Regions from separate parts of the Mesorhizobium sp. M0621 genome, predicted to be linked through region 1. Evidence: predicted binding sites of a transcription regulator. Region 1 holds the regulator's gene; the other holds the start of a gene.
The links. Region 1 encodes LexA, which represses DNA repair genes until DNA is damaged. Its sites were predicted from a motif close to TGTTCNNNNTGTGTTCNG; they were not measured.

Region 1 (7,930 bases):
ATTTCAGGAGGGTGCGTGCCAGATTGGGCCAAGGCCTAATGTTGCACTGCGAAACCCGCCTTTCAATGCCAATCTTCTTGGGCCAGTTTGCTCCTAATCGATTTGGTCTGCTATGCGCGCCAGGCTTTCCTCGCGGCCGAGCACGGCAAGCACATCGAACACGCCCGGCGAGGTGCTCTTGCCGGTCAATGCGGCGCGCAAAGGCTGGGCCACGGCGCCGAGCTTGTGGCCGCCGGCCGTAGCAACCTCGCGGATCGCGGCCTCCGCTGCAGCCGCCGTCCAGTCGCTCGTAAGCCCGTTCAAAGCTTCGTGAGCGCCGCGCAGGATCTTGCGGGCATCGGCATTGAGCAAGAGGGCCGCCTTGTCGTCGATCGGCAGTGGCCGCGTGGCGAACAGGAAGGCGGCGCCATCGACGAGTTCGACCAGCGTTTTGGCGCGCTCCTTCAGGCCCGGAAGTGCCGCCAGCAACTGCGCCTTGTTGCTGTCGTTCAGGCGCGCCGCCATCGCCGGGCCGCCTTCGAGATAGGGCAGAGTGGCGATGAAGATATCGAACAGTTCGGCGTCGCTCATGCGGCGCATATGCGCGCCGTTGATCGCCTCCAGCTTGGCGAAGTCGAATCGGGCCGCGCCCTTGTTGACATCGCCGATATCGAACCAGGAAATCATGTCCTCGATCGACATGATCTCGTCGTCGCCATGGCTCCAGCCGAGGCGCGCCAGGTAGTTCAGCAGCGCCTCGGGCAGATAACCCATGGCACGATAGGCCTCGACGCCCAGCGCGCCGTGCCGTTTCGACAGCTTGGCGCCATCGGCACCGTGAATCAGCGGGATATGCGACATGGACGGCACGTCCCAGCCCATGGCGTTGTAGATCACCGTCTGGCGGGCGGCGTTGGTCAGATGATCGTCGCCGCGAATGATATGGGTTACGCCCATGTCATGATCGTCGACGACGACGGCATGCATATAGGTCGGGTTGCCGTCCGAACGCAGGATGATGAAGTCATCGAGATCCTTGTTGGGAAAGCGCACCTCGCCCTGGACACGGTCATGGACGATGGTCTCCCCCTCGGTCGGCGCCTTGATGCGGATGGCGCCCTTGGCGCCTGCAGGCGCTTCTGAGGGGTCACGGTCACGCCAGCGGCCATCATAGCGTGGCGGCAGTCCCTTGGCTCTGGCCGCCTCGCGCATCGCCTCCAGCTCGGCTGGCGTGGCATAGCAATAATAGGCCTTGCCCATGCGCACCAGCTCCTCGGCCACCTCGCGATGGCGCGGCGCACGCTCGAACTGCGACACCGGCTCACCGTCCCAGCTGAGGCCGAGCCAGGAAAGCCCGTCGAGGATGGCAGAGGTCGCGGCTTCGTTGGAGCGTTCGCGGTCGGTGTCCTCGATGCGCAGCAGCATCGTGCCGCTCGTGTGCTTTGCGTACAGCCAGTTGAACAGCGCCGTGCGCGCGCCGCCTATATGCAGGTAGCCGGTGGGCGAGGGGGCAAAACGGGTTACGACCTTGTCGGACATGGAACTCTCGGAAAGCATCTGAAGCGGGGTGCGGTTGCGCGGACTTTCGCGCGCCCGGCGTTCATGTAGCATAGGGTGTCGAGGGCGCAAGGGGCAGACCCGATGGCTGGACGAGGCTGGGGCTCGGATCAGGGCGAGGACGCTGCCGTTGGCGTCAGCGAGCGATCCCTGTTTGCGCCTCTGCCAACTCCGCTGCCGACGCCATCGCCCCTCATGCCGGATCCCGGCAAGGCGCCGCTTCAAGCGGATGTCTCCGCCTCCGTTCCAACTGCCGAAACCGGCAGGATCGTACGCGTGCGCCGGCAAATCGGCCGGATTTCGCTGCCTCGCCTGCGCCATAGCGTGGCCGCGGCCGCAGGGCTGGAACTCGACCGTGGCGTGGCCTTCCTGCTGGTGCCGGTCTGCCTGGCGAGCGGAGCAATCGGCTATTTTTCGCTGGCGGCGGAGCCGAACTTCGCAAAGCCTGTCGCAGTCGTCATCTTGGCGGGGCTCTGTGCGCTGGTCTCGCGTTCCTGGCCGAAAACCCATTTGTGCTTCATGGCGGCGCTTTTGTGTGTGCTCGGGGTGCTCGCCGCAAAGGTCGAGACATGGCGCGCCGGCACACAGATGCTGGGTTCGGAAATCTCGACGCAGGTGACCGGCCGGATCGTCTCGCTCGACCGGATGGAGAGCGGCCGCATCCGGCTGACCATCGACGTGACGTCGACTGCAAGGCCGAAACTGCGCTATGCGCCGGAGAGGGTGCGGCTTTCGACACGAAAGATCCCGGCGGACATGACCGCCGGCTCCCTGATCACTGGATATGCCAGGCTGTTGCCGCCGACCGGGCCGGTGCGGCCGGACAGCTACGACTTCTCCTTCGACAGCTATTTCGCCGGCATCGGCGGCAGCGGGTTCTTTCTCGGCAATCCAAAACTCGTCGTCACCGACGACTATATGCCGCTGGCGGCCCGCCTTTCCTCGGGGATAGAAAAAGCCCGTGAAGCGATTGCCGACCACATCAGGGGCAGCGTCGGTGGCGCCGAAGGCGAGATCGCCGCGGCGCTGATCGTCGGCGTACGCGCCGGCATTCCCGATGAAATCAATGAAGCGATGCGGCGTACCGGCATCTACCACATCATCTCTATTTCCGGACTGCACATGGCGTTGGTCGCCGGCACCATCATGGGTTTGCTGCGCGGCGCCTTCGCCTTGTTTCCGGACTTTTCCGCGCGTCGTCCGGTAAAAAAATATGCCGCCGCCGCGGCACTTTTCTCGATCGCCGCCTATCTCATCATTTCCGGCGTCGTCGTTGCCGCCGAGCGCAGTTTCATCATGCTGGCGGTGATGCTGATTGCCGTGCTGTTCGATCGAGCGGCGCTGACGATGCGCAATCTGGCAATTTCGGCAATCGCCGTCATTGTGGTGTCGCCGCACGAGGTGGTCGGCCCGAGTTTCCAGATGTCCTTCGCCGCGACCGCCGCACTCGTCGGCGCCTACGCCGGCTGGGCGGATCATCGTGCAGGAAAGGCGAGACCACCGCCGCCAAAGCGATCGCTGCCCAGTTTCCTGACGCGAAAATTCCTGCTGGCGGCGGGCGGCCTTTCCATGACTTCCATCATCGCCGGCGGCGCCACGGCGCTGTTTGCCATCTGGCATTTTCAGCGTGTGTCGCCGCTCAGCCTGTTCGCCAATCTGGCCATCATGCCCATCGTGACAGTCGTGATGTTTCTGGCCGTCGCCAGCGCGTTGCTGATGCCGTTCGGGTTGGACTGGCCGGCCCTCTACCTGATGGGCAAGGGACTGACGCTGATGATCGCCATATCGGGCTGGATCTCCGAGCGTTCGCCCGTCGATGCGGTTGGACTGATTTCTCAGCAGTCTGTCCTGCTGGTGGCGATTGCCCTGGTCATCGCGACGATGGCGACGACATGGCTGCGGCTCGCGGCTCTTCCCTTCGCGCTTGCCGGCCTGCTGACCGTCTCGGATACGCGCGCACCTGACGTGCTGATCTCGGAGGACGCAAGGCTGGTTGCGTTGCCGATCGGCGGTGGCGAACTTGCCGTCAGCCGCGCGCGCCCGAACGAATTCACCGTGGACAATTGGAAACGCGCGCTGACATCCGAAACCATCGTCATGCCGGAGGTGTTCAACGAAGGCGATGGCCAATTCGACGTCAGGGATGCCGCTGAAATGCCGCCGGGAGCGCCGTTCTATTGCACATCAGGCGTTTGTCTCGCCAGGCATCCGTCCGGTGCATTCATTGCCTATGTCGAGGATCGAAAGGACACCTGGAAAGCCTGCGGCTTCGCCGACCTGATCGTCATCAATGACGCGACGGCATATGACGCCTGTCACAACCCGCTGGTTCTCGTCATCACCAAGCGGCAACTGGCCCGCAAAGGCAGTGCTGCCGTCTTCTTCGATCGCCAATCGGCGACCACACCAGCGACAATCAGCTTCGCCGTGGACAGGCCATATCGACCCTGGCACGTACAACGCAAATTCTCGCGTGAGGCGAGGGGACTGCCGCCCTTCAAGAGACCCGAGAAGCCAGCGATTAAACCGCAGCCGCCTCAGTAGCGGCGGATCAGGCCAACGAGCTTGCCTTGCACCTTGACCCTGTCGGGCCCGAAAATCCGGGTCTCATAGGCCGGATTGGCTGCTTCGAGAGCAATCGAGGCGCCCTTGCGGCGGAACCGCTTCAGCGTCGCTTCCTCTTCATCCACCAGCGCCACGATGATCTCGCCGGGGCTGGCCGTATCGGCATTGCGGATGATGACGGTATCGCCGTCGAAGATGCCGGCCTCGATCATCGAGTCGCCCTTGACCTCCAGGGCATAGTGCTCGCCGCCCATGATCATGTCCGGCGGCACCGAGATCGAATGTGTCTGATGCTGGATGGCGTCGATCGGCACACCGGCGGCGATACGACCCATCACCGGGATCGACACGGCGGAGACCACGTCGTCGTCATTGCCGGCCGAAGGCATCCGCGAAGACGCCGGCTTGATCTGCCGGCCAAGGCCGCCCTGACCGAGACTGGTCTGACCAAGACTGCCCTGGATGACGCTTGGCGAGAACTTTTTCGCCGCGTTGAGGCCGGGCGCGATCGAGTCCGGCAACCGCAGCACTTCCAGCGCGCGTGCCCGGTTGGGCAGCCGGCGAATGAAGCCGCGCTCTTCCAGAGCCGTGATCAGTCGATGAATTCCGGATTTGGAGGCAAGGTCGAGCGCCTCCTTCATCTCGTCGAAGGATGGCGGAATGCCGCTTTCCTTCAGGCGTTCATGGATGAACATCAGCAGTTCGTGTTGCTTGCGTGTCAGCATGGCGGCCCCCAGGGTACCTAAAACCAGAATCAGAAAACAAACCCAGAACAAACACTATCTGTTCCAGTTGTGTTCCGCAACTGTTTAAAGTTTAATGAATTTATTAAGGGGATCGAAATTATTGGCAGCTCGCTGCCAGGCCTCGCCGACGGCTGCATCCCGTCGCAATGCGCTTGCCGGCATTGAAATTGTTATGGTTAATAGCCTGTGGCCCATCCCAAGCTCAGGCCTGGCATGAGTTGCGATAGGCCCTCGACGGTGGGCATTCCGGGCATTCGTTTGCCGTGAACGAAACGAAGCCAAAATGCCAACCTTGGTTAATAACTGCAATCAGCGCGGCCACCAGCGGCGAACTCATTTGCGAGCTGGAAATTCGTCCTCCGTCATCCGACCAAGGGGCAAGGCCGGCGACAACAGATCGTCGGGACGGCTGCGTCAGGTAACGGCCTCCTTGACGGCGAAACGCTGGTCCTTCCATGCACCCGTGCGCAGAATGTCTTCCAGCACCTCAACCGCCAGCCACACATCCTTGTAGCCGACATAGAGTGGCGTGAAGCCGAAACGGATGGTCGATGGCGCGCGGAAGTCACCGATCACCCCCCGCTCGATCAGCGCCCGCATGATTTGATAGCCATGATCGTGAAGGAACGACACCTGGCTGCCGCGCCTGGTCGCGTCGCGGGTGCTCTCCAGCGTGAGACCATAGGCGCCGCACTTCGCCTCGACGAGCTGGATGAACAGTTCGGTCAGCGCGACGCTCTTCTTTCGCAATGCCGCCATGTCGACGTCGTTCCAGATGGCAAGCGCACCTTTGAGCGCCCGCATCGACAGGACCGGCTGCGTGCCGCACAGAAAGCGGCGGATGCCGGTGCCGGCCACATAACCCCGTTCGAAGGCAAAGGGGCGTGCATGCCCCCACCAGCCGCTGAGTGGCTGGCTGATCTCGCCATGGTGGCGCTGGGCGGCATAGATGAAGGCCGGCGCGCCCGGACCGCCGTTGAGGTACTTGTAGGTGCAGCCGACAGCGAAATCGGCATTTGCGCGGTCGAGCTCGACCGGCAGAGCGCCCGCGGTGTGGCATAGATCCCAGACGATCAGCGCTCCGGCCGCATGAGCCTTGCGCGTCAGCGCCGCCATGTCGCGCAGTTCACCGGATTTGTAATTGACGTGGTTGACCAGCACCACCGCGACGCTTTCATCGATCAGTTCTTCAATGGTTGGTGCGTCGACGCCCGCGAGACGCAGCAAGGCGCCATCCCGGGTCGAGGCCACGCCTTCGGCGATGTACAGGTCGGTGGGAAAACTGTCACCCTCGGCGACGATGGCCAACCGGCCGGGCCGCATCTCCATCGCCGCATGCAACACCTTGTAGATGTTGGTCGATGTCGTGTCGCAGACGACGGTCTGGCCGGCCGCGGCTCCGATCAGGCGTCCAAGCTGATCACCGAGTTCGACCGGCATCTCGAACCATCCGGCCGTATTCCAGGCCCGGATGAGATCCTGGGCCCATTCCTTGGTCGCCGCCTGCTGCAGCTCGCCGAAAACGGCATGCGACGCTGCCCCGAGAGAATTGCCATCGAGATAGATCACCCCCTCCGGCAGAATGAAACGGTCGCGCATGGCACGCAGCGGATCCGTGGCATCCATCGCTTCGATCGCAGCGAGATCAGGAATTCCACACATGGTCGGTCAATCCTCGGTTGTTCGCGAAGGGTTTTCCGCCACAAGCGCGTCCCCTCGGTATGCCTGTTCTCATTTCGATGATGTCAGAGCCGGGTGCGGACGGTCCACAGCTCCGGAAACAGCACGACCTCAAGCATCTTCTTGAGATACGAGGCACCCGATGTACCGCCGGTGCCGCGTTTCAGGCCGATGATGCGTTCGACCGTGGTGACATGGTTGAAGCGCCAGCGGCGGAAATAATCCTCGAAGTCGACCAGTTTCTCGGCCAGCTCGTAGAACATCCAGTAGCGCTGCGGGTCGCGGTAAATGGTCTGCCAGGCGACCAGGACCTCTTCATTCTCGGTTCGTGTCCCACGCCAGTCCGTGCGCCTGGCGTCGGCACCGATGTCGAATCCGTTGCGCGCCAAAAGCAGTAGCGCCTCGTCGTAGAGCGACGGCTCTGCCAGGATCGCCTCCAGCTTTCCGCTGAGGTCCGGTCGGTGCTTGTGCGGCCCGAGCATGGCAAGGTTGCGGTTGCCTGCCATGAATTCGATGGCACGATACTGCCAGGACTGGAAACCCGAGGACTGCCCGAGCGCGTCGCGGAACTCGGTGTATTCGCTGGGCGTCATCGTCCGCAGCACGTCCCAGGCGTTGTTCAACTGCTCGAAGATGCGGGCGACGCGCGACAGCATCTTGAAGCTCGGCTCGAGGCGGTCGGCGCGGATCGAACGGATCGCGGCGCCGATCTCGTGCAGAGCGAGCTTCATCCAGAGTTCAGAGGTCTGGTGCTGGATGATGAACAGCATCTCGTCATGCGCCGACGACAGCGGCGTCTGGGCCTCCAGCACTTTCTCCAGGTGCAGATAGTCGCTGTAGGACATGCGCTCCTTGAACGACATCTGTGCGCCTTCGGACGCCGGATCGTAGGGCTCGCTCAATTGATTTTCTCCGTGCGCAGCCGGAAGCGCTGGATCTTGCCGGTCTGGGTCTTGGGCAGGGCGGCGATGAATTTCACCGATCGCGGGTATTTATAGGGTGCGATCGTTGCCTTGACATGGTCCTGCAGGCGCTTGGTGGTCAACGCGTCAGGCGCGACGCCCTGCACCAGCACAACATGCGCCTCGACGATCTGGCCGCGCCCGGCATCGTCCGCGCCGATCACCGCGCATTCGGCGACGTCCGGATGCGACAGCAGTGCCGCCTCGACCTCAGGCCCGGCGATGTTGTAGCCGGCGCTGACGATCATGTCGTCGGAGCGCGCGGCGAAATGAAAGAAGCCGTCTTCGTCCTGGGTGAAAGTGTCGCCGGTGAGGTTCCAGCCGTCGCGGACGTATTCCTTCTGCCTGTCATCGGCCATGTAGCGGCAGCCGGTCGGCCCGCGCACCGCCAGCCTGCCGGTCGCGCCGCGCGGCACCTCCCGCATCTCATCATCGACGATG
Region 2 (7,930 bases), on a different contig from region 1:
GTCGAGAATGGCGTTGTTCTCGCCATAGGCTTTGGAGATCTGGTTCAAGGATTGCGCGATCAGATACGCGCGGATGCCGTAACCCGCCATGAAGGCGAGCGCGGTCTCGAAGAAGTCGAGGCGACCAAGAGCCGGAAATTCGTCTAGCATCATGAGCAGTTGGTACTTGCGGCTTTTCTTCGGGTCACCTTCCAGCCGCTCCGTCAGTCGCCTGCCGATCTGATTGAGCACCAGTCGCACCAGTGGCTTGGTGCGCGAGATATCCGATGGCGGCACCACTAGATAGAGCGACATCGGTCGTTCCGCATCCATGAGATCGGCAATGCGCCAGTCGCAGGCCGATGTTGCCGAGGCAACCGTCGGATCACGATAGAGCCCGAGAAATGACATTGCGGTCGAGAGAACGCCAGAACGCTCGTTCTCTGACTTGTTCAGCACCTCGCGAGCCGCCGAGGCCACGACGGGATGGACCCGAGGTGTGTCCGCCGTGCCGAGGTGGTTGGTGGTCATCATCCGCAGCAGTGTCGCGGCAAACGAGCGTTGCGGATCCGACAGGAAAGTGGCGACGCGCGCGAGCGTCTTTTCTTCTTCCGCGTAGAGCACGTGCAAGATGGCCCCGACCAAGAGTGAATGACTAGTCTTCTCCCAATGATTCCGCCGCTCCAGCGCGCCTTCCGGATCGACGAGAATGTCCGCGATGTTCTGAACGTCGCGGACCTCATCTGAACCCCTGCGCACTTCCAGCAGCGGGTTATAGCGCGCCGATCTCGAGTCGGTCGGATTGAACAGGAGGCAGAAAGAGAACTTCGACCGCCAGCCGGAAGTCAGCTGCCAGTTCTCGCCTTTGATGTCGTGAATGACGGCCGAGCCGGTCCAGGAAAGAAGCGTTGGAACGACCAATCCCACGCCCTTGCCCGAACGTGTCGGCGCAAAGGCCATGACATGTTCCGGCCCGTCATGTCGCAGATAGTGATCCTTCAGTTTGCCAAGGAAAACGCCGGCCGGCTCAAACAGGCCTGCCTTCTCGATTTCCCGAGCCGCGGCCCATCGTGAGGAACCGTAGGTGGTGACCAACCCCCTCTGCCGCGCGCGCCAGAGGGAGCCAGCTATTGCGGCCGCACACCCCAAGAATCCGCTGGCTCCGGCAAGCATGCCGGCCTTGTCGAAGACCTCAGGCGCATAGGCGTCGAATTGAAACCACCATTCGAACAGTTTCCACGGCTTGTAGATTGGCCAGGCCGCGGCAAACCATGGCGCGCCAAGCTGCGGCTGATACTCCAGCATGTGGGCGCACCATTGCGTTGCCGCCCATACGCCAACGATGACGATGGCGAACACAACGACTATCTGGCCGACAAGGAGCTTCGTCGGTGTCACGGGCACAGCCTCCACTGTTTGGTAGTAGATGGAAGCAGCATGACGTGACGTTTCAGAATATCGAAGATACCCAATATACGCGCCCGTGCGATGCAGTGAACGTTGCAGGCTTGGCAGACTGGGGCGCCAAGAAGTGTCATCGCGAAGGCGACGAGCGAATGACTTGTTTTGGGCCGTTACCGGCCTAGCGGGCTTCGGGCTAGGATTTGCGATAAGCTGCCGTTCTGGAGCGACCTCATTGCGTTACTCGCCGTCAAATTCGAGAACCAAGATAGTGGCCGCCCGTCGACGTCACGCTTGGCGAACTTCTGTCGACACAACTCCTTCAGTCGCGTCTCTCAGGGGAAACGCGCGCTGATCAGCCGCTGCCCCAGCGCAGATTCCCGGGCTGAGCGACGTTTTTTCGCAAGGCAACCTCGTTTGGACTTGAGCTTCGACGCCTTGGACTGCCTTCTGGCCTACAGCGGAAGGGCCAACCCAAGGTCGGAGTATATCGGCCCGAGTTCCTCATCGGTAAATAAACCCGGCGAGGTGGCGATGCTCGGAAAATTGCCCACCACGAAATAGAGCAACAAGATCGAGGGCAAGGCGAACAGGGTCTGGTCCTGTCGCCGGCCCTTGATGCGCTCCATGATGAAATCCTTGGTGTTCAGCCATAGGAGGATGTCTTCAATTGAGCTCTCGCCGGCCAGTGGGAGGTACGCTTCGATCAACTCACCGTCGAGAGTGGTGACAGTCGCGTCCATGCCCACCTTGTCTCCGTAGTACACGGACAAGGCGTCGATCAGTGCCTTGACGCTCTTGACCGATGCGTCGATGAGGTTGCCGACTTGGCGGAAGTAGTCGTCAGTCGCTTCGATTAACGCCATCGCCTTTGCCGCAGCCCGCATCATCTCAGGGGTCGATTTGACGCTTGGTTTGTAGATTGTGTCGTGGGTGACTTCGCTGAAGGCATGCTGCAGCAGCGTGCGGACCTGGATCTCGCACGGAATGTCCAGCGGCATAGGGACGCCCTCGAAGACGACCCCCGCTTTTGCCCGAACCACGTAGTGGACCGACTGGTACCCGAACTCCCAAGGCTTGCGAGCTCGCTCCTCAGCGAAGTCCCGGGCCTTTTCCCAGAACCAGTATCCGTCGCCGGATTCGGTGATCGCCTTCTCGACGATGGGTATTTCGTCGGAAGTGAGCACGACGAAGCGGATGCCCACCTTGTCCTCGATGTCGTCATACGGACTTGCATAGCCCTTGCCGCGATAGAGAGCCTTCTGGATAAGCGACTTGCTCTCCTTCAGCCTATGCTTAACCGGAAGGCGCAAGAACAGGTCCGGCGCTTTCACCTGGGTCGAGAGCCCATCGATGACCGCGTGGATGATGAACCTGCCCCAGGCATCGTAGTATTGCTGCTCCGCCTCCCAGCGCCGCAGGATCTCGAACTCGGTCGTCATAGCTGTTCGGTGACTGGCCTGCGGACCGTGATCCTGGTCCAGCTTGCAGCCTCGCCTTCGGAAACATCGCCTGCCGGCACATCCTCGAATGTCACGGTGCCATTCCGTATCGCGTCCGGGGACGCAGAGAACTCGATGTCTGGACCGAACTTGTACTTCCGGCGCCGCAACCTTCCACCCATCTCGCTGATGTCCCGAACCACGGCTCTATTGGTCGGGAATTTCTTGGCTTCGAGGAACTTGTTAAACGGGTCGCGCAATTCGGGTGGCAGATACGTGTCGCCGAACTGTTGCGAGGTGAACGTGGGTGCCTGATCTACCTTGACGAAGGCGAACAGCGCGTCGCCCAGGTCCCTTCGGAGATCTCGGTCATTTACCAAGGTGCGAACGAATTCCTTCGTGAGGTCGAAGAACTTCGCGGTTTCGTATTTCCCGCTCTCAGGAAAGGCGCAGCCAAGAAAGCCGTCGTAGAAATATACGGCCGCGTTCTCTCGGCGGGCGGCGGTGATATTGCTGTCAAATACGAAGCATCGCCAATTTGTGCTCGCCGCGACAGCGGCATCTTCAGAGATGAACAGAGCAAGCTTGTAAAGTCTCGTGGCTGGCGTCAGGAAGATGTTCTCGAGGAATTCGGTCACAATTTTTGCCGCAGCCAGTCGGCGTTGAAAGCCGGACTGCATCTCCGCTTTAATCACCCCTAAGAAGGGCTTTCCGTCGCCACCGACTTTCCCATCGAAGACTAGAAGCATTCCACCGGGAATCCCTCGTGATTTCTGTGCGTCAGCGAGGGCATCGGCCATGTGATTGGAGATGCTGGGGAAGTCGGTGTCGGTTGCGAGAACAAGACGTCGAGCAGTCCCAACCACGCTCGCGTCATCGGTCTTCACTATCTGCATCTCTATGCTCTTGGACTGTGCGGAGAGCGCGTCAGTGATACGCATCCCAAAATGGCTGAGAGCCTTGGCATCCAGTACTTCGAGATCCTTGCCGTAGGATGGCGGCACTACATTGGGCCCGTCTTTCCTCTGGAATACCTCATGCATAACGACTCGGCCGATAGAAAGATTCTCTACAAGCAAAACTCGATCCCCTTCGAAGATATTGAAGAATATTATTCTGAGCGGGTTAAGGAAGGATATCAGATCAAAGCATGAACACAAGGGTCGCCGACGTAGGAGGGGTACGAAGGGCGGCCGCTACACGGCCGCCATTCGTTTCAAGGGATCATAAAATGGGACAGGAAAAGCGAGTCTTCTTGATTAAGTAAACGCTAATGTATCGTCGATGCGGCAACGTATGCCGGCTGCTTTCGCAGAAGCCAGGGCGAGATTGTTCCGAAGAAAACAACGCGGGGAAATTGGTTCTCCTACGACGGCGATGCTTGTATGGTTTGTCTGTGGGAGGAACTATGAGCTACTGGAAAACAAAGCTGGCAGCCGCCAGCAACATCCGTCTTTACGCGCGCGGCGAAGGCTGGCGCTCGCATGACGACGTGAAGAGCGACAAGGGGGAAGTTGTAGATCGCGGCAGCAGCCGCGCTATCGAGGATCTGCTTACCTCTGCCCTGAACGCATCGAACCTTGTTCTGCTCACCGGTGCCGGATCGTCTTTTTGCGCGAGGAATGCAGCCCAGGGCGCAAAGCAAGCCCCAAGCATGCTCAATCTGTGGGACGGGGTCGTCACAGCGGCAACGCAGGAGACGGTCAACAAGATCGCCGCTCTTATGCCGAATGCCAAGGCGGTGGTTGCAGCGAAGAATATTGAGAAATTTCTATCCCACTGCAAAATTTATCTCGAACTCTTCGGCGTGGAAAAAGCGAAAGACGTTGCCGAATTTATCGGGCTTGCAGAAAAGACGATCGCCCTGAGCGTCGATTTCGTTGACGAGGCCACCGACCTGAGCGCCCATCAAGCGATCATCCGAAAAATCGCCCGGCGGGGCGTGCGCAAGCCGCGCACCCGCATATTCACGACCAACTATGATCTAGCCTTCGAGTACGCCGCTCGCGCGCTCCGTTTTACGATGATCGACGGCTTCTCCCACTCTTTGCCACAGGTCTATGATCGTGGTCATTTCGTCCACGACATCGTCAGGCGAGATGCCGGCAGGGATAGCCCGGATTACATCGAAAATGTTTTCCACCTTCACAAATTGCACGGCTCCATAGATTGGCGGCGCAAAGGTGCGGAGCTTGTCCGCTCCAGAAGCGATGACGACGGCCCGGCGGCGTTGATCTACCCACGCGACAGCAAATACCAGGAGGCGTTCGAAACGCCTTTTCTTGATATGATGGGAGCCCTGCAAAGCGCTTTGCGAGAGCCCGATACGGCCGTCATCATCTCCGGTTTCGGGTTCAATGACGATCATATAACCAAGCCCATACTTGCCGCTGTGGAGGCAAATATGAGCCTGCGCGTCATCGTCTGCGACCTTGCATACATCGCCGACGGCGAGCTCGAGACCAAAGCGCATATCCTACCGGCCGATACACTCGCACGTCCCGGTGCGAGCGCGTCTTTTGGAACTTTCAAGCGCCTCGTCGACATAGGTGATCAAAGGCTCTCACTTCTGAACGGCCGCTTTGATGATCTCGCGCAAGCCCTCCCCGATCTCGTTGCTCAGACCGAGCGAGAGCGGCATATGGAGCGCCTCAAGATCCTGAATAACCCGGCCGGGTCGTGATCATGCAAAGCCTTGTCGATCCCGATCGCTATGTCGGAACCATTACCGTTGTGGGTGCCTCGATTGCACAGGCCAATCTTCCGCAGGCGACGGCCCGCCCGGAACGACGCGCGCTCGCGCGAGGCGCTGTCGGTGACTTCGTTTTCATCGACTGCGAGAGCATCAAGCTTCTGGGGCGCATCATCGAAGTCAAGCTCCCGGACAATGAGCGGCTGAGCGTGGAACCCGCGATGGGAAGCCCGCCGGAACCTCATCCCGTCGGTCGAATTCAACTGCTCGCATCTGTCGATCAGAAAAACCAGAAGCTTGTTCGCGGCTTACGAGCGCATCCTCGCATTGGCGATGCCGTTTATCTCGCGCAACCAAAATTGTTCGGTGACCTCGCCGCTAACTCGCTTTCGGGAAGCGATCAGTTGTCGATCGATCTTGGCTTGCTAAGCGCCGGCGGCGGCATCCATCTGAAATTGCCGCCCGAAAAACTGTTCGGACGGCATTGCGGTGTCTTCGGGGCCACGGGCGGCGGCAAGAGCTGGACAATTGCCGCCATCCTCGATCAGATCAAGGCAGCCGGCGGAAAGTGCATTCTCTTTGATCCGACGGGAGAATTCGCAAGCTTGCCGTCCGTCACGAAGCACTATGCTTTCAACGATGAAGAAGGCACCCAGCCGGTTCATTTTCCCTACACGCAGACGACGGAAGAGGATTTGTTTGCCCTCTTCCGTCCGTCTGGACAATCGCAAGGCCCCAAACTCAGGGAGGCTATGCGAAGCCTGAAGCTTTTGCGGGTGTGCGGGGGAATCGCGCCGGAAGGCGTAGTTTTCAGCACGCGGGGGACGGTTGAAAAGACCAATCGACCCCGCGCTCCATTTTTCAATGCGCTCGACGCGCACCGGGACGCGATAAATTCGCCGTTCTGCGACTTCCGGATAACAAGTCTCGCCGAACAGGTTACGGCGGAATGCGTCTGGTCAACGGGGAACAATACCGACAACTGGGGTGGTCCGGACAGTTCGGTTGCGCATTGCGAGACGCTTGTGGCCCGCATCAGAACGCTGATCACCACGCATCAGTTATCCTGCCTCTTCGGCACGGCAGGCCAATCGCTGGTGAAAGTTCTTACCGACTTTTTTGAGAACGATGCGGATGACATTATCCGCATCTCCTTCCGCTCCGTACATTTCGAGCACAACACTCGAGAAATCCTTCTCAACGTCATCGGCCGGTATCTTCTCGGCGAAGCGAGAAAGGGATCGTTCCGAACGCGGCCCGTCATCGTGGCGCTCGATGAAGCGCATCAGTTCCTCGGGCGGACCGTAGGAGATGAGTACGCAAGCGTGCGGCTGGAATCTTTTGGCATTATCGCCAAGGAAGGCCGTAAATACGGGCTGACATCGATCATGGCGACACAGCGCCCGAGGGACATTCCGCACGATGTCTTAAGTCAGCTCGGAACGCTGATCGTGCATCGCCTGACCAACGATGAGGATCGGCAGGCTGTCGAACGGTCCTGCGGCGATCTAGACAAGAACGCCGCCATGTTTATCCCGACGCTCGCTCCTGGCGAGGCCATCATTGTAGGACCTGACCTGCCTGCCCCTATGCCGATCCAGATTCACGAGCCCCGCATTCCACCAGATTCGAGGGGACCCGACTACAACAAGTTCTGGAAAGAGCGCAAAGCGAAACCTGCCGACCCCGCGAGCGAGGATGAGCTTTTGGTATGAACGGTCACGGGAAGCTTGTGGCGCGCTATCAGCGGACGTTAAAGCGGGTCGTCGATCTTCGCACCATGCAGACAATCTCCTCCGATGAGCTGATGGCCGCCGACCCCGACCGCTATCATGAGATACGCAGGACCGCGACGCGCGCGCGCAACGAGAAGACAAATGTCTTCGTTTGCGAGAATTGCGGCTATGCGGTCTATGCTCCGCGGGAGCCGCGAACACGCCTGCCCTATTGGCGTCATAGGAAAGGAGCGCCGAGAGATTGTCCTTGGTGGACGGGCGATCCTTCATCCCTTGACGAGGTGAATGCGAGCCAGTTCCAAGGTGCGCAGGAAAGCCCGCTTCACCTGAAGATCAAGAACACGATCGCAGAGCTGATGAAGGCCGATCCGCTTACGGAAGTGGGTTCGGTGGTGATCGACGAATATCTCGTCACGGGAGACGGGCGCCGTCGCCCCGACGTTCGCGCCATATACGCCGGTAAGCCTATCGCTGTCGAAGTGCAACTGGCGACGACGCAGATGCCGATTATCGACGCGCGGGAGAACTTTTACGAGCGCGAAGGCCGGCACCTGATTTGGCTGACATGGAACTTCCTGCCGGTGGAACGATCCCGGATGCTCACGGCCTTCGAGGATATATTCTACTCCCACAACAAGAACCTCTTTTCGTTCGACGAGGAAGTTCTAGCCGCCTCAATG

Region 2: a site for LexA is predicted at 3,962-3,979, ahead of NKI38_RS02425 (nucleoid-associated protein). Genes of this name have one in related genera too.

What each region holds. Positions count from the first base shown of each region.
Region 1 is NZ_JAMYQF010000042.1:11,878-19,807, forward strand. It holds gene gltX (glutamate--tRNA ligase) at 94-1,518, opposite strand; gene NKI38_RS24040 (ComEC/Rec2 family competence protein) at 1,621-4,080, shown strand; gene lexA (transcriptional repressor LexA) at 4,074-4,826, opposite strand; gene kynU (kynureninase) at 5,262-6,509, opposite strand; gene kynA (tryptophan 2,3-dioxygenase) at 6,593-7,429, opposite strand; gene NKI38_RS24060 (AMP-binding protein) at 7,426-7,930, opposite strand, start outside.
Region 2 is NZ_JAMYQF010000002.1:182,669-190,598, forward strand. It holds gene NKI38_RS02415 (conjugal transfer protein TraG) at 1-1,377, opposite strand, end outside; gene NKI38_RS02420 (GTP pyrophosphokinase) at 1,836-2,822, opposite strand; gene NKI38_RS02425 (nucleoid-associated protein) at 2,819-3,865, opposite strand; gene NKI38_RS02430 (SIR2 family protein) at 4,231-5,505, shown strand; gene NKI38_RS02435 (ATP-binding protein) at 5,508-7,229, shown strand; gene NKI38_RS02440 (DUF6035 family protein) at 7,226-7,930, shown strand, end outside.